DNA from 4 places in the Kribbella sp. CA-293567 genome. Region 1 is predicted to be linked to each of the others. Evidence: riboswitches for the same ligand, from Rfam matches in the RefSeq annotation. Region 1 holds a riboswitch; each other region holds the start of a gene.
The links. Region 1 has a riboswitch for glycine ahead of gcvT (glycine cleavage system aminomethyltransferase GcvT). Riboswitches for the same ligand answer to the same signal wherever they lie in the genome.
Positions count from the first base shown of each region.

Region 2: it holds a riboswitch for glycine, as region 1 does, so the genes downstream of both, gcvP (aminomethyl-transferring glycine dehydrogenase) here and gcvT (glycine cleavage system aminomethyltransferase GcvT) in region 1, are expected to answer to the same signal.
Region 3: it holds a riboswitch for glycine, as region 1 does, so the genes downstream of both, gcvH (glycine cleavage system protein GcvH) here and gcvT (glycine cleavage system aminomethyltransferase GcvT) in region 1, are expected to answer to the same signal.
Region 4: it holds a riboswitch for glycine, as region 1 does, so the genes downstream of both, OX958_RS04260 (L-serine ammonia-lyase) here and gcvT (glycine cleavage system aminomethyltransferase GcvT) in region 1, are expected to answer to the same signal.

Region 1 is NZ_CP114065.1:6,745,639-6,749,845, forward strand. It holds gene glyA (serine hydroxymethyltransferase) at 1-371, opposite strand, end outside; gene gcvH (glycine cleavage system protein GcvH) at 373-747, opposite strand; gene gcvT (glycine cleavage system aminomethyltransferase GcvT) at 765-1,883, opposite strand; glycine riboswitch at 1,938-2,033, opposite strand; glycine riboswitch at 2,035-2,129, opposite strand; gene OX958_RS35440 (DUF6372 family protein) at 3,824-4,048, shown strand; gene OX958_RS31265 (response regulator transcription factor) at 4,132-4,207, opposite strand, start outside.
Region 2 is NZ_CP114065.1:4,394,253-4,398,459, reverse strand. It holds gene OX958_RS20145 (FHA domain-containing protein) at 1-60, shown strand, start outside; gene ftsR (transcriptional regulator FtsR) at 140-781, shown strand; gene OX958_RS20135 (bifunctional nuclease family protein) at 883-1,374, shown strand; gene OX958_RS20130 (MerR family transcriptional regulator) at 1,576-2,193, shown strand; glycine riboswitch at 2,214-2,311, shown strand; gene gcvP (aminomethyl-transferring glycine dehydrogenase) at 2,382-4,207, shown strand, end outside.
Region 3 is NZ_CP114065.1:7,141,218-7,145,424, reverse strand. It holds gene OX958_RS33145 (AfsR/SARP family transcriptional regulator) at 1-491, opposite strand, end outside; gene OX958_RS33140 (alpha/beta fold hydrolase) at 550-1,419, shown strand; gene OX958_RS33135 (DUF3072 domain-containing protein) at 1,453-1,665, opposite strand; glycine riboswitch at 1,831-1,928, shown strand; gene gcvH (glycine cleavage system protein GcvH) at 2,068-2,475, shown strand; gene glyA (serine hydroxymethyltransferase) at 2,478-3,746, shown strand; gene OX958_RS33120 (SWIM zinc finger family protein) at 3,951-4,207, shown strand, end outside.
Region 4 is NZ_CP114065.1:885,598-889,804, reverse strand. It holds gene OX958_RS04270 (hypothetical protein) at 1-160, opposite strand, end outside; gene OX958_RS04265 (alpha/beta fold hydrolase) at 365-1,057, shown strand; gene OX958_RS04260 (L-serine ammonia-lyase) at 1,019-2,392, opposite strand; glycine riboswitch at 2,470-2,562, opposite strand; gene OX958_RS04255 (DUF3817 domain-containing protein) at 2,639-2,971, opposite strand; gene OX958_RS04250 (alpha/beta hydrolase) at 3,069-4,207, shown strand, end outside.

The DNA of each region.
Region 1 (4,207 bases):
CCATGGGCGAGGTCGAGGCCAAGGATCGTGTCGCCTGGCTCGAGCAGTGCGGCCATGGCGGCCGCGTTGGCTTGGGCACCCGAATGCGGCTGAACGTTCGCGAAGCCGGCGCCGAAGAGTTGCTTGATCCGGGCGATGGCGAGTCGCTCGACGACATCGATGTGCTCGCAGCCGCCGTAGTACCGCCGGCCGGGGTAGCCCTCGGCATACTTGTTGGTCAGGACGGAGCCTTGCGCCTCCATCACCGCGACGGGGGCAAAGTTCTCGCTGGCGATCAGTTCGAGCGTGTTCTGCTGGCGTCCGAGTTCGGCGCGGATGGCGGCGTGGATCTCCGGGTCGAAGTCAACCAGCGACTGGTTGTGGGTGTTCATCTCACTCGCCTCCGATCAGGGACTCGTACGCCGCGGCGTCTAGTAGTTCTCCCAGGTCGCTGACCTTCAACCGGAACAGCCAGCCGGACTGGAAGGGGTCGGTGTTCAGTACGCCGGGTTCGGACGCGACCGCCTCGTTGGTCTCGACGACCTCGCCGTCCACCGGGGCGAACAGGTCGCTGACAGACTTCGTCGACTCGATCTCACCGCAAGCCTCGCCCGCGGTGACGATGGTGCCGGTCGCGGGGAGGTCGACGTACACGACGTCCCCGAGCGCATCGGCGGCGAAGGCGGTGATACCGATGGTGGCGATGTCTCCGTCGAGGTCGAGCCACTCGTGCTCGGCGGTGTACTTGAGGTGGGCAGGCACGGACATGGAAGCTCCTGGTGTGGTCATTGGGCGCGGCGGTAGAAGGGGGGAGCGACGACCTCGACGTCGTCCCGGGTGCCGCGGATGTCGACGTGCAGTTGCGTCCCCGGCTGGTCGAAACCGACGTTGACGTAGGCCATCGCGATGGGATGACCGAGTGTCGGTGAGGGGGCGCCGCTGGTCACGCTGCCGACAACCGCGCCGGTTCCGGGGTCCAGTACTGAGTAGCCGCTGCGGGGTGAGCGCCGGCCAGACGACACCAGACCGACCAGCAGGCGTCGAGGGCCGGCGTCTCGGCGTACGGCGAGTGCCTGATCGCCGACGAACGCGATTTCCTTGCCGAAAGCCACAACCCGGCCCAGCCCGGCTTCGAAGGGCGTCACGTCACGGCTGAGTTCGTGGCCGTACAGCGGCATGCCCGCCTCCAGTCGCAGGGTGTCGCGGCACGCCAGTCCGGCCGGCACCAGCCCGTGCGGCTCGCCGACGCGGAGCAGTTCGGTCCAGAGATGCTCCGCGTGCTCGGGACGGCCGTAGATCTCGAAGCCGTCCTCGCCGGTGTACCCGGTGCGAGCGAGCAGCACGTCGCTCCCGGCGAGAGTGGCTTCGGCGATCGCGTAGTACTTGAGCTCAGCCAGTTCCGTGTCGGTCAACTCCGACACGATGGCCGCCGCCGCAGGACCTTGCACAGCGATCAAGGCCCAATCATGAGTTGCATCGCGGAGCTGGGCGTCATAGCTGGTCACGCGCTGCTCAAGGGCTTCGAGTACGGGGTCCACGTTACCCGCGTTGGCGACGACCAAGAACCTTTCCTCGGCGAGCCGGTAGACAACCAGGTCGTCGAGGATGCCGCCGTCCGGGTCGCAAAGCATGGAGTACCGCGCTCGGCCGATCGCGAGCTTCGACGGGTGACCGACCAGGGCGTGGTCGAGCGCGAGCCCAGCCTGCGGACCGGTCAGCTCGATCTCGCCCATGTGCGACAGGTCGAACAGGCCGGCGGCGGTACGGACAGCGATGTGCTCCGCGATGTCGGAGGAGTAGCGCACCGGCATGGACCAGCCGGCAAAGTCGGTGAAGGAGGCACTGAGACGCTGATGTTCGGCGTACAGCGGCGTTTGCCTGGACTTGTCGTGCGACGTCGTCATGAGTGGGAGGCTCCCTGTGTCAGGCACCGCATGATGCGGTACCACGGTGGGTGACCTCCCCGCTCTGTCATCGGTACCTGAGAGCTTCACCGCCCGGTGGGCGGCTTGCACCTTGGGTGCAGGACCGTGGTCCTGGCTTTCCAGAGTTCGCCTCACCGGGACGGTAAATGGGCCTGAGAGATTCTGGGGAGAGTTGCTCCTTCGGCGCCTTGCCATATTGGGCAAGAGCTCTCCCGCCCCGATTCGAGCGGCGCGATATGAAGTTGAGCGTCCGACTCTAGGGCGAAGCGCTCAGTATGGTCAATCGGCCGAGACCGCCGATCGGAACCACCCAACTGCTCCAGCGGCCAGCTTTTGCGCACAGGAGCGTTAGGTGCCGCCCGCTGGGACAAGGCTCCTCGTCTCCGCCGCGCGCGACTATTGATCGATCCAGTGGCGGAAGCAACAGATGATGTAGAACTCTTTCGGCGACCGGCGACCGGCGCGCGCGTGGCGCCGACATCTGGCGAATCTCCTATAGGACGGGACTGCGATGCTGGCCGGCTACTGCGGTCCATGCGACACTCTCGCCGTGGAGTGCCCTGAGTGAGGCGAGGTCACTGCCTCGATGTGGGTGCACGACGGAGTGCGACTCTTGTGAGGTCGCCTTCGAGAGTTGATACATCCAGGAGATCCGGATCTAAGCACGATCACGGCAGCTCTGCCCTTACCGCCTGAGTAGGTAGAAGGCGGGTATTGAGGATCAATCGTTCTACAACACCGACGCCGATCGATTGTCGCTGTCGGTGTCAGAAGTAGCCTGCACGGATTCCACGCTCCGAAGTGGCTGGTTTGCAGGGGACTGCCGGTGTACCGAAGCCGTCTGCACTAGCGTGCGAGTTCGGCGGTTACGCGAGCCTGGAGATGCTGTCGGTCATGAGGGGCTTGAGCGCGGTTTGCTGACGGCGTCGGACGAGTTATGGGAGTCGCCGTACGGCAAGCCGCGGTGATCAGCAGCCGCCTGGCCGCGCTCGACACCGCTGGCGTGACTGCTGTGGACAAGGCGGCCGGCGAGCTCGGGCTGTCGCGGCGCCAGGCCTACTTACTGCTGAGCCGGTGGCGCGCAGGCGGGGGCATGGTCGGACCGGTTGCCCGCCGCTGCAGCGGCGGGCAGGCGACCAAAGTCGGCCGCCTGACACGGCGAGGCGATCATCCGGCAGTTTCTGCAGGCTCGGTACCTGACTCGTCAGCACCGTTCGATGGCTACGGCTGCCAGGAGATCACCCGGTAATTTGGATGTCACCAGTCCGGGCCGGTGATCGAGGAGTGTCGCCGGCCCGGACCAGGTGTGGGGCTAGCTGCGAGTGGGGCTGGCTTCGCTTTCGGCCGTCGGAGGGGCGATGCTCCATGCCCCGACGGAGTCGTTGCGAACCGAGATCCTGCCAACCGCTCGGTTTGCGGGGAGCGGTTCGAACCCGGCGGTGGTCTCTACGCTGTCGGCCTCGAAGCCGGCGGAATCGCCCCGCTCGATGAGTGGAGTCCCGTCCTCGAGCCAGACCTCTACAACCCACGGACTTCCGGCGGAATCCAATCCGGCTCGGTGGGTTCCGTCACAATCACCCGAACCTTCAGGGTGTATCCATCGGGCATGTCCGGCATGGTGACCGGCCATACCTCGATGCGTGGCTGCGTCTGGCTCAGAACCCAGATCACATCAGAACCCGCACTTGATCGAGGTCTGATTCGATTCGACGGGGCTGGGGTAGTACTGGTAGTTGGCCATGATCGAATACGCTACCTGCACGTACGTTGAGTACTTGCTGCGGCTGCATCCGGTCACCATTGCATTGGTGCGAGCTTGGTGTGCGTGCACGAGGGCTCCCTGGTAGACGTCGCAGTGGAAGCTTCCCAGGCCCCCGGGATCCTGCACACACAGATTAACCCTGATGTTGTACCTGACGATGGAAGCCCTGTTGAGCTGGGAACAGCACCAGCCGGGTGGGTGCCGGTGCGTCTGCCAGCTTTACCACGACGATCCAGGTACCTGCCCGGCCGCAGCGGAGCCAGGCCGGTTGCTGCGCATTGTTGCCCTCGGCGCAGTCATGGGCACCAGCCGACATCAGCGATGCCTGCCACTGTGCGTCGCTTGCTACAACGCGATCGCGCCTCGCGCGGACATCAATTAGAGCGGACACTGGCCTATCTATGTGAGGAGCGTTCCGCTGCTTAATACCCGACACAACGCCGCTTGTCAGCGCTTTCACCAAACTTAGTCGTAGATCGAGAGCACGCTGTATGGCCCGATCCAGCCAGCCTGCGTTGCAATACCGACCGCGTGAAGACTG
Region 2 (4,207 bases), 2.4 Mb from region 1:
GGCGACGAGGTCCAGATCGGCAAGTACCGACTGGTCTACTACGCCAGTGGTCAGGCCTGACCCAGCGGTCGGAGACCCCGACCGGGGTGCCGCGGCGGGGGACGAAGCGACTCCGGTTGGGGGCAGCAGCATCGGTGAGGTGCTGCAGCTCCTGCAGGCCGAGTTCGCCGACGTCACCATCTCCAAGATCCGCTTCCTCGAGGCGGAGGGGCTGGTGACGCCGGCCAGGACCGCGTCGGGGTACCGGAAGTTCAGTGCCGGCGACATCGAGCGGCTCCGCTACGTCCTGACCGCCCAGCGGGACCAGTACCTGCCGCTCAAGGTGATCAAGGACCATCTCGGCGCGATGGACCGCGGGTTGCGTCCGCCCGCGCCGGGTGGCCGTCCCGCCGCGCCCGACCGGTTGCCCCAGCCGGCCGGTCTGCCGGACGCCGAGGACTTCTCGACGTACGGGACCGAGCTGAAGCTGACCCGGGGCGAGCTGTGCGAGGCGGCCGGGATCGCGCCGGAGCTGCTCGAGCAACTGGAGAGCCACAACCTGGTCGTGGCCCGCGGCAAGCACTACGACGGCGACGCGATCCTGATCGCCAAGGCGGCGGCGGAGTTCGCGCAGTACGGGATCGAGCCGCGGCACCTGCGGCCGTTCCGGGCGGCCGCCGATCGCGAGGTCGGGCTGATCGAGCAGGTCGTGCAGCCGCGGCGGGACGACAAGACGCTGGAGCTGGCCGCGCTGGCGGTCCGGTTGCATGCGGCACTGGTTCGCTCCCGGCTCGGTCGCTGACCGGTACTCCGGTCCGCCGCCGCGTAACCAAGGGGCCGTCGCCGGGCGGGGGCGACCCCGCCGGGGCAGCCCCGGTCCGGCCCGCAGAGTAGGCTGAAGCCGTGCGCGAAGTCGACGTGGTCGGAGTCCGGGTTGAGATGCCCTCGAGTCAGCCGATCGTGCTGCTCCGGGAGGTCGGCGGCGAGCGGTACCTGCCGATCTGGATCGGTGCGGCCGAGGCGAGCGCGATCGCGTTCGCCCAGCAGGGGATGGAACCACCTCGTCCACTGACCCACGACCTGTTCGCGGAGACCATCCGGGTGCTCGGCCACACCCTCAGCCAGGTCCGGATCGTGAACCTGACCGACGGTGTCTTCGAGGCGATCCTGGTCTTCGACGACAAGACCGAGATCTCCGCCCGCCCGTCGGACTCGATCGCGCTGGCCCTGCGCACCGGTACGCCGGTGTTCTGCACCGAGGAGATCCTGGCCGAGGCCGGCATCCCGGTCCCCGACAGCGAGAACGAGGACGACGAGGTGGTCGAGGAGGAAGAGGTCGAGCGCTTCCGCGAGTTCCTCGACCAGGTCACCCCCGAGGATTTCGACAAAAGCTGACCGGCGGCCCGGACGACCGGTTTGGGCGGTGCTGGTACAAGGGCGGACAGGTAACGATTCGTCACGGAACCGCGACACGCATCGTGCTCGGGGCGGCAGTCGTTGACCCGGCCTGAGCGGCGGCTTACCTTGAAGGAGTCGTGGGGCCTTGTAACTCCACGGATGTGATCCGTTCCAGTCGGTACCCAGGGAGGCTCAGGCGTGACACGCACCGGCGACACTGATCTGACGGCGCAGTCGACGTCCGAAGCACACGCCGAGGCGGCCGCCAGCGCCGGCGTTCAGGGTCTGCTCTTCGACGACGACCTGTCGCCGATGCCCGACGACGTCGGTTTCCGCGGCCCGACCGCGTGCGCCGCGGCCGGCATCACCTACCGTCAGCTCGACTACTGGGCCCGCACCGGACTGGTCTCGCCGTCCGTGCGCCCGGCCACCGGCTCCGGCACCCAGCGGCTGTACGGCTTCCGCGACGTGCTGTTGCTGAAAGTGATCAAGCGGCTGCTCGACGCGGGCATCTCGCTGCAGCAGATCCGCAGCGCCATCGCCCACCTCAGCCAACGTGGAATCGATGACCTGACCCAGATCACGCTGATGAGCGACGGCGCCTCGGTCTACATGTGCACCTCGCCGGACGAGGTGATCGATCTGCTGGCCGGCGGCCAGGGCGTCTTCGGGATCGCCCTCGGCGGCGTCTGGCGCGAGGTCGAGGGATCGCTGTCCGAGCTGCCGACCGAGCGTCTCGACGGCCACGACGACGAGTCCGGCTCACATGCCAACGACGAGCTCGCTGCCCGCCGCCGGGCCAGGATGACCGGCTGAGGTAGTCTTTTCCCAGCCGCACACAGCACTCGGGAGAGTCTCGTCCCGCTGTTTGGTCGGGCGCCGAAGGGGCAATTCCTCCCCGGAACCTCTCAGGCCCATGGACCGAGTGCCTTAGGCGACTCTGAAGCGTGCGTGCGTGACAGAGGGGGAGGCCACCGGCAATAGTCAGCAACGGAGCCTCTTCAATGACTGATCACACCCCCCAGGTGTCGGCCGTGTTCGCCGATCGCCACATCGGGCCCCGCCCGGACGAGATCGCCCGGATGGTCGAGACCCTCGGGTACGCCGACGTCGACGCGCTGGTGGACGCCGCCGTGCCCGCGTCGATCCGGTCGGCCGAGCCGCTCCGGCTGCCCGAGCCGGCCTCCGAGGTCGACGCGCTGACCGAGCTGCGGCAGCTCGCCGCCCGCAACAACGTCGCCACCTCGATGATCGGTCAGGGCTACTACGGCACGTTCACCCCGTCGGTGATCGTCCGCCGCCTGGTCGAGAACCCGGCCTGGTACACCGCCTACACGCCGTACCAGCCGGAGATCTCCCAGGGCCGGCTCGAAGCGCTGCTGAACTTCCAGACCGTCGTCTCCGACCTGACCGGGCTGCCGACCGCGAACGCGTCGCTGCTCGACGAGGGCACGGCCGCGGCCGAGGCGATGACGCTGGCACTGCGCTCGAACCGCAAGAGCAAGAGCAACCGCTTCCTGATCGACGCCGACACCTTCGCCCAGACGATCGCCGTCGTCGAGACCCGCGCGGAGGCGCTCGGCATCGAGGTCGTGGTCGCCGACACCACCGCCGGTCTGCCGGACGGAGACTTCTTCGGCGTCCTGGTCCAGTACCCCGGCTCCGGTGGCGCCGTCCGTGACCTCAAGCCGCTGATCGCCGCGGCGCACGAGCGCGAGACTCTCGTCGCGGTCGCCTCCGACCTGCTCGCCCTGACGCTGCTCGAGGCGCCCGGCGAGGCCGGCGCCGACATCGTGATCGGCTCCTCGCAGCGCTTCGGCGTCCCGCTCTTCTACGGCGGTCCGCACGCGGGCTTCATGTCGGTCCGCGCCGGCCTGGAGCGCTCGCTGCCCGGCCGCCTGGTGGGCGTCTCGGTCGACGCGGACGGCGCACCGGCGTACCGGCTGGCGCTGCAGACCCGTGAGCAGCACATCCGTCGCGAGAAGGCGACGTCCAACATCTGTACCGCGCAGGTGCTGCTCGCCGTCGTCGCTTCGATGTACGCCGTCTACCACGGTCCCGAGGGGCTGAAGGCGATCGCCGACCGCGTGCACCGCAACGCCGACAGCCTCGCCGCCTCGCTGCGCGCCGGTGGCGTCGAGGTCGTGCACGACCAGTTCTTCGACACCGTGCTCGCGCGCGTCCCGGGCCGCGCGGCGGACGTGGTGGACAACGCCCGTCAAAACGGCATCTGGCTGCGTCAGGTCGACGCGGACCACGTCGGCATCTCCTGCGACGAGAAGACCGACGCCTCCGCGCTGGTCGGTGTCTGCGGCTCCTTCGGTGTCACGTACGACGCGACGCTGGCCGGTCGCAACCTGACCGAGGCGGTCACCCGGACCTCGGAGTACCTGACCCACCCGGTCTTCAACACGCACCGGTCCGAGACCGCGATGCTGCGCTACCTGCGCAAGCTGTCGGACTACGACTACGCGCTCGACCGCGGCATGATCCCGCTCGGCTCCTGCACGATGAAGCTGAACGCGACCACCGAGATGGAAGCCGTCACCTGGCCCGAGTTCGCCGACATGCACCCGCTGGCGCCGATCGAGGACGCGGCCGGCTACGTGAAGCTGATCGGTCAGCTGGAGCGCTGGCTGGCCGAGGTGACCGGCTACGCGAAGGTCTCGATCCAGCCGAACGCCGGTTCACAGGGCGAGCTGGCCGGTCTGCTGGCAATCCGCGGCTATCACCGGGCCCAGGGCAACGAAAGCCGCAACGTCTGCCTGATCCCGGCCAGCGCGCACGGTACCAACGCGGCCTCCGCGGTGATGGCCGGTATGAAGGTAAT
Region 3 (4,207 bases), 400 kb from region 1:
TGGCGCTCAATGGCGGTCAGCCGCAGCTCCGCCAGCCGGGAGCGCTCTGCATGAGCCCAAACCGCGTCGGCGAACTCTGCATAGGCCGGACCTCGCCACTGGGCGACTGCCGCTTCGAGCATGGCCAATGCGTCTTGCGGCGGGCGCGTGGCGCTCTCCTCCAGCGACTGCTCGAAGCGCCAAGCGTCGACGTCAGTTGCTTTCAGGGCATAGCCCGGACCCTCGGTGATCAGCAGCGCGGGCGGCGTGCGCGGCGGCCGGTCAGGCTCCAGCGCGCGCCGAAGTGCCGCCACGAAGGTGCGGACGGAGCTGGTGGCGCCGTCGGGCGGGACCGTCCACAGGTCGTCGACGAGCGAGTTGACCGGCACGATCCGGCCGCGGGCGATGATCAGGCGAGCCAGGACGGCGCGATGCCGAGGTCCCCTCAGTGCCAGCTCGGCGCCGTCGCGCCAGGCCGTCACCGGTCCGAGCACCCCGAAAGCCACCTGCACCAGCTCACCGTATAGCTCTGCTCATCGGATGCTCATCGGCGCGCGGCAGGCTCTTTCCATGAAGATTCCTGGTTTCACCTATCAGCACGTGCAGGTCGCCGACGGGGTCTCGCTGAACGCCGCGATCGGCGGCACCGGCACCCCGATCGTGCTGCTGCACGGCTTCCCGCAGACCCACTTGATCTGGCGGCACGTCGCCGCCGAGCTGGCGACCGACCACACGGTGATCTGCCCCGACCTGCGCGGCTACGGCGCCAGCGACAAGCCGGCGGAGACCGACGGTACGGCGTACTCGAAACGCACGATGGCCGCCGACATCGTGGCCCTGGCCGCCGCCCTCGGGCACCCGGAGTTCGCGCTGGTCGGACACGATCGGGGTGCTCTGGTGGCCTTCCGCGCCGGGCTCGACCACCCGGACAAGATCACCCAGCTGGTCTGCCTCGACGTGCTGCCGACCCTGGACATGTGGGACGCGATGCACGGCGTCAACGCCGCTGTCGCCTTCCACCTCTACCTGATGGCCCAGCCGCCCGGCTTGCCCGAGGAGCTGATCGCGGCCGCGCCGGACGCCTTCTTCAGCTACTTCCTCGACCTGTGGATCAAAGACCCGGCCGCGATCCCGGCGGAGATCCGGGCTGCCTACCTGACGGCTTCCCGCGAGGCTGTGGTCTCGATCGTTGCCGACTACCGCGCGAGCGCGGGAATCGATGTCGAGCACGATCGCGAAGACCTTGCCGCCGGCAACAAGCTGCGGATGCCGGTCGCCGTGGTCCAGCAGGACTGGGGCAGCGCCCTCGGCTTCGACGCCGCCGCCCTCTGGTCCGCCTGGGCGCCGGACCTGCGCCACTCCACCACCACCGCCGGCCACTTCATGGCCGAAGAAGCTCCGGCGGAGATCACCGAGACGATCCGGAGCCTCCTGGCCTAAGCTGTCGGCAGTGAGTCCCCGATCCGGACCGGCTCAGCTCTGACCTCGGCCGGTGCGCACCTGCAGCTCCTCGATCAGCTGCGACGCCTCGGCCTTCGTCAACTCGCCGGCCGGCAGTTCCTCGCCGGCCTCCTGCGCGAGAGTGCTCAGGTACGACGCCTGCGGCCCGGTCATCGGCTCGTCCCCGGTGGACCAGTCCGCCGGATCCTTGTCGGGGACCGGCTGTACCTCGTCGTTGGTGCTCATCAGACGCTCCTACCCATCGAACAATTGCTCGGTTGTCGCTTACCAATCCCTCTGTACCCAGCCCGCGAAGCGCCATGCACCAGCCGTGCTCCGCGGCTGAGGAGCATCTCGACAAGCGGTCGGGCATCGCCTACTGTCAGCTCCGACAACTCAAGACCGCGCCGTCGACACCGGGCGGGAGAGTCCCCGCCGCATCAGGTGAGGGGACGCCGGAGGAGCAACTCTCCCCAGAATCTCTCAGGCCCCGATACCGCTCGGAAGAGGCGACTCTGGAAAGCCGGGATCGAGTCGATCCCGCACCCACGGTGCAAACCGCCCGACCGGCGGTGAAGCTCTCAGGTACCGATGACAGAGCGGGGAGGCCCACCATCCCGGCCACGGCCGGGGGAAAAGAGCCTCCTCATGCCCCAAAGTCCTGCCGGCGCGCTGCCCGGCGACGACCGGTACCGCTACACCGCGGGCCACGAATGGCTGTGCCCCGATGCCGGCGGACTCGTGCTGATCGGCGTCACCGCGTTCGCCGCCGACGCGCTCGGCGACATCATCTTCCTCGACCTCCCACCGGTCGGTACCGCGCTCACCGCGGGCGCCGCCTTCGGTGAGATCGAGTCCACCAAGTCGGTCGGCGACCTGCACGCCCCGGCCGGTGGAGAGGTTGCCGAGGTCAACGAGGCCGCGGTGGCCGAACCGGGACTGCTGAACAGCGACCCGTTCGGCGCCGGCTGGCTGGTCAAGCTCCGGCTGACCGAAGAACCCGCCGGGCTGCTCGACGCCGCGGCGTACACCGAGCTGATCGAGCGGGGTGAGTGATCGTGCTGGAGACGCCACTCACCGAGTTCGACCCCGAGATCGCCGCCGCGCTGGCGGCCGAGCTCGGCCGCCAGCAGAGCACGCTGGAGATGATCGCCTCGGAGAACTTCGCGCCGCTCGCGGTGATCCAGGCCCAGGGCTCGGTGGCCACCAACAAGTACGCCGAGGGCTACCCCGGCCGCCGGTACTACGGCGGCTGCGAGCACATCGACGTGATCGAACGCCTCGCCCAGGACCGGGTGAAGGAGTTGTTCGGCGCCGGTTTCGCCAATGTCCAGCCGCACTCCGGTGCCTCCGCCAACGCCGCGGTGATGAGCGCGCTGCTCCAGCCCGGGCAGACGATCATGGGCCTCGACCTCGCCCATGGCGGCCACCTCACCCACGGCATGCGGCTCAACTTCTCCGGCCGCCTGTACGACGTGGTGCCCTACCACGTGCGCGCCGACGACCATCGGGTCGACATGGACGAGGTCGAGCGGCTCGCGAAGGAGCACCAGCCGGCCCTGATCGTGGCGGGCTGGTCGGCGTATCCGCGGGTGCTGGACTTCGCGGAGTTCCGCCGGATCGCGGACTCCGTCTCGGCGTACCTGATGGTCGACATGGCGCACTTCGCCGGACTCGTCGCGGCTGGTGAACACCCGAACCCGGTGCCCTACGCGCACGTCACCACGACCACCACCCACAAGACGCTCGGCGGTCCGCGCGGTGGGGTGATCCTGACCAACGACGCCGACCTGGCCAAGAAGGTCAACAGCTCGGTCTTCCCCGGCCAGCAGGGCGGGCCGCTGGAGCATGTCATCGCCGCCAAGGCGGTCGGCTTCAAGCTGGCGGCGAGCCCGGAGTTCCGCGAGCGGCAGAAGCGCTCGCTGGCGGGCGCCAGGATCCTCGCCGATCGCCTGCTGGCCGACGATCTCGAGCAGGCCGGCGTCGCGGTCGTCTCCGGCGGCACCGACGTGCACCTCGTCCTGGCCGACCTGCGCGACTCGGAACTCGACGGCCGGCAGGCAGAGGACCGGCTGCACCAGATCGGCATCACGGTGAACCGCAACGCGGTGCCGTTCGACCCTCGGCCGCCGATGGTCACCTCGGGCCTGCGGATCGGGACACCGGCCCTGGCCAGCCGTGGCTTCGGTGAGCCGGCCTTCGAGGAGGTCGCCGAGATCATCGCCCGGGCGCTGCTCCCCGGCTTCGACGACCGCCGCGCCGCCGTACTGGGGCAAGCGGTCAGCGCACTGGCTGCCGCCCATCCGCTCTACGCCTCGCTGGGCTGAGCACCGAGGTCGCGCCGGGCGGTGTACCTACGGACAGGTAGTGCACCGCCAGACGCTGTCCACATCGCCGCCACCTCCGCTCAGGTGCACTAGTTGCCGCGCACTACTTCCTGTCGCTCTGTCCGAAGTCGGGGCAGGTGAGGTGGTGTGTCGGCGGCGGGTGGCAGGATCTGCGGGGTAACGGGCTGAGCGGTGGGGGGTGCGGTGGCGGGCTGGGACGTGGAGCAGGTGCTGGCGATGGCGCCCGATGCCGCGTCGGCCAAGGCTGCCCAAGGGCTGGCCCGGCCGCAGCGGTGGTCGGAGATCGGCAGCTCCGAGCGTGCGCTGTGGGGCCTGTGCCAGGGGAGCGGCAAGAAGCCGTACCAGACCGTCGTCGACCGGAGCGGCCCGGCGTTCAGGTGTTCGTGCCCGAGCAGGAAGTTCCCCTGCAAGCACGCACTCGCGCTGATGCTGCTCGCCGC
Region 4 (4,207 bases), 1.8 Mb from region 1:
CGTCCCCACGCGTCAACTCACCCGGCACCGGCGCAGCGGCCCGCACTCCAGGACCACCACCAGGCAACGGAATCAACGGCGCACCAAGCCGCGGCCCACCCAGCAGGCTGACCACCACCAGCACGGCGTACACGCCCAACGACGCAGCAACAACCACCACAACCCGACGGAGAAGCTCCTCAGCATTCGCCCGGCCCCAGTGACGTTCTGCCTGTTCTCCCTCAAAGAACGGCTTCACAAGACCCGCACAGTAGCGGTCACCCGCCGTTTCAAACACCCCCAACAACAATTCTCACCACCCGCACGCCCACTACCGCACACAGTCACAGCACCCTCGGTCACATCCTGTGGCAGCCTGGTGCGTATGTCTGCTCTCGTGTTGTTGCATGGGCTCGGTGCCAACGGGCGGGTTTGGGATGGGTGGGGAGGGCCTCGGGTGGCGCCTGATCTGCCGGGGCATGGGGTGGCGGGGAGTTTGCCGGGGTACACGTTCGAGGCGATGGCCGCGGGGGTTGCCGAAGGGTTGCCGGTACGCCGGGGGCTGGTTGTCGTCGGGCACTCGCTGGGCGGGGTGATCGCGCTCGAGCTGGCCGGCGGCCGGTACGGCGTACAGGTTGATCGCGTGGTTGCGTTGGGGGTCAAGGTCAGCTGGTCGGCCGATGACCTGGGCCGGGCGGGGGCGCTGGCTCGGAAGCCGGTGACGTGGTTCGAGGACCGGGACGCGGCGGCGGCTCGGTTTCTCAAGGTTTCAGGGCTGCAAGGTCTGGTCGATCCCGCCGGCGAGGTCGTCGGGCACGGGCTGCGGGAGGTCGACGGACGATGGCGGCTGGCGATGGATCCGGGCACGTTCGGGGTCGGTGCGCCGGAGATGGCGAGGCTGATCGCGGCGAGCCAGGGCGAGGTCGTCCTGGCTCGTGGTGAGCTCGATCCGATGAACACCGACGCCGACCTGACCGCTCTGCACGGTCAGGTCGTCACGTTGCCCGGGCTCGGGCACAACGCGCACGTGGAGGATCCGTCAGCACTCGATCACGTTCACGGCCAGGCCGCCTCGTGAGGTCTCCTTGTACTTGATCTTCATGTCGGCGCCGGTCTCACGCATGGTCTTGATCACCTTGTCCAGCGAGACCACGTGCACGCCGTCACCGTGCATCGCCATCCGGGCCGCGTTGATCGCCTTCATCGACGCCATCGCGTTGCGTTCGATACAAGGGATCTGGACCAGTCCGCCGACCGGGTCGCAGGTCAGCCCGAGGTTGTGCTCCATCGCGATCTCGGCCGCGTTCTCGACCTGCTCGGGCGTTCCGCCCAGTACTTCGCACAGCCCGGCGGCGGCCATCGAGCAGGCCGATCCGACCTCGCCCTGACAGCCCACCTCGGCACCGGAGATGGACGCGTTCTCCTTGTACAGAACGCCGATCGCCGCGGCGGCCAGCAGGAACCGGACCACCCCGTCCTCGTTCGCGCCCGGCACGAACCGGCAGTAGTAGTGCAGCACCGCCGGGATGATGCCGGCCGCGCCGTTGGTCGGCGCGGTGACGATCCGGCCACCGGCCGCGTTCTGCTCGTTCACCGCGAGCGCGAACAGGTTGACCCAGTCCATCACCTTCAGCGGGTCCACCGACCACTTGTCGCTGCTCAGCTTCTGATGCAGCGCGTGCGCCCGGCGCGGCACCTTCAGCCCGCCCGGCAGCGTGCCCTCGGTCTCGCAGCCCTCCTCGACGCAGTCCTGCATCACCTGCCAGATGTGCAGCAGGCCGTCGCGGATCTCCTGCTCGGTCCGCCAGGCCTGCTCGTTGGCGAGCATGATCTCGCTGATCGACAGCCCCGACTCGCGGCACCGTTCGAGCAGCGCGTCACCGGAGAGGAACGGGTACTTGAGCGGGGTCCGGTCGGCGACGATCCGGTCACCGGCCGCGGCGTTCTCGTCGACGACGAAACCACCGCCGACCGAGTAGTAGGTGCGCTCGCGCAGTACGTCGCCCTCGGCGGAACGGGCCAGGAAGGTCATCCCGTTCGGGTGGTAGGGCAGCGCCTTGCGGCGGTGCATGATCAGCTGGTTGCCCTCGTCGAAGACGATCTCCCGCTGCCCGGCCAGCCGCAGTACGCCGGCCGCGTGGATCGCGGCCACCCGGGTCTCGACCGAGCGGGTGTCGACCGTCTCCGGGTCCTCACCCTCCAGCCCGAGGATGACCGCCTTGTTGCTGCCGTGCCCGTGGCCGGTGGCCCCGAGCGAGCCGAAGAGCTGCGACTCGACGGCCGCCGTACGGTCGAGCAGACCGTCGGCCACCAGACCGAGCGCGAAGGTCCGGGCGGCTCGCATCGGTCCCACCGTGTGGGAACTCGACGGACCGATCCCGATACTGAACAGGTCGAACACACTGATCGCCATACTGGAGGCCTCCTGGTCGTCACTGACCGATTGGTATGCCTCCCCGCTCTGTCAGGCAGTGTGCCTTCCAGAGGTGCCTCGCCCGTACGGTGAAGGTGCCTGAGAGATTCTTGGGGAGAGTTGCTCCTACGGCGCCCGGGTCAGGCCCGGGTCTCTCCCGCACGGGTTCATGCGGCTGCTTCTTTTGTCACTCGCCGCGACGGTACGGCGCACCGGCGGCGCGCGTCAATCCGTTGGCCGGTGAACTCAGGACAGCCGGCCGGTGCGCTGGGCCCACAACTCGAAGAACCAGGTGAACAGCGGCGGGATGCTGGCCGCGAGCGCCGCCAGCGTGACCGGCAGGCTCCACCGCAGCGGTTTGCGGACCGCGAGCACGGTCAGCACGTAGGCGACGAAGATGCCGCCGTGGATCGGCCCGAAGATCTTCACGCCGATCTCGTTGTCGGACAGCACGTACTTGAACAGCATGCCGATCAGCAGTCCGGTCCAGGACAGCGCCTCGGCGATCGCCACTGCACGAAAGACCCGCGCGTGCTTGGATCGGGCCGGCTTCCCTACCGCGGTCGTCGTCTCAGTCATCAGGGCACCGACCCTAACAAGTCCCTCGAACCCTGCCGGGGTCCGGGCCGGGGTCACCCCGGATGCGCTTCGGGAGCCGCTTGCCGAGGATCGGTGGATGAAGCTCAGAAGCACTACCTGGGGCGTGGTCGGCGGCCTGTTCGTCGCCTGCCTGACCACACTGCCGGCCTCCGCTGCCCCGCCCGCCGCCCTGAAGTGGACGGACTGCGAGGTCAGACCCACCGAAGACCCAGAACTGGTTCGCGGCTCCAAGTGCGCCACTCTGCAGGTCCCCGTCGACTGGAACCGCCCGGCCGGCCCGACCTTCGGCCTCGTGATCGCCCGCCGTACGGCGAAGATCCCGGCCGCCCGCGTCGGGACCCTCTTCTTCGCCCCCGGCGGTCCCGGCGACTCAGGTGTCGACCGGATCCGCACCGGGATGACCCGCTTCCCCGAGTTGATCGAGGAAAGGTTCGACATCGTCAGCTTCGATCCGCGCGGGATCGCCCGCAGCAACCCGGTCGTCTGTTCGGCCGCGCTGCTGGCCCAGCAGCCGTCGCCGGTGATCGCCGACCGGGCGGCCTTCGAGCAGACGATCCGCTACAACCGCGACCTGGCGCAGGACTGCCGCGCCAACACCGGTCCGCTCTACGACCACGTCGACACCCTGCAGTCGGTGCGTGACGTCGAGGCGATCCGCGCGGCGCTGGGCGAGTCCAAGCTGACCTTCCATGGCAGCTCGTACGGCACCCTCCTCGGCCAGCAGTACGCCGAGAGGTATCCGCACCGCCTCCGTGCCCTGGTACTGGAGAGCGTCTTCGACCACGGCGACGCGACCACCGGTCGATGGCTCGACGACCAGGCCGCCACGGTCCAGGACTCGTTCTCGGAGTTCGTGAAGTGGTGCAAGCAGACCACCACCTGTTCGCTGCACGGCCGCGACATCTCGGCACTCTGGGCAGACCTGGTCGCCAGGGCAGCCCGAGGTGAGCTCCCCGATCCTCGGCAATCCGCGCTGAAGGCAACGCCGTACTCGCTGACGTTCGGCGCCTTCCGTCAGCTGTACGAGCCGAGATGGGCCGCGCTGGCCAACCTCCTCAAGCGGCTCGACGAGAGCGCTCCGCCGACCGGTGAGCCGCCCGTACCGACCGGGCTGGCGCCGAACCCGCTGGCGCCGTTCTGCCGGGATCTGAGCCTGCCCGTCCGCACGTACGGCGAGTTTGCTGCTCACCTACGTCGAATCGCCCGGAACACCGC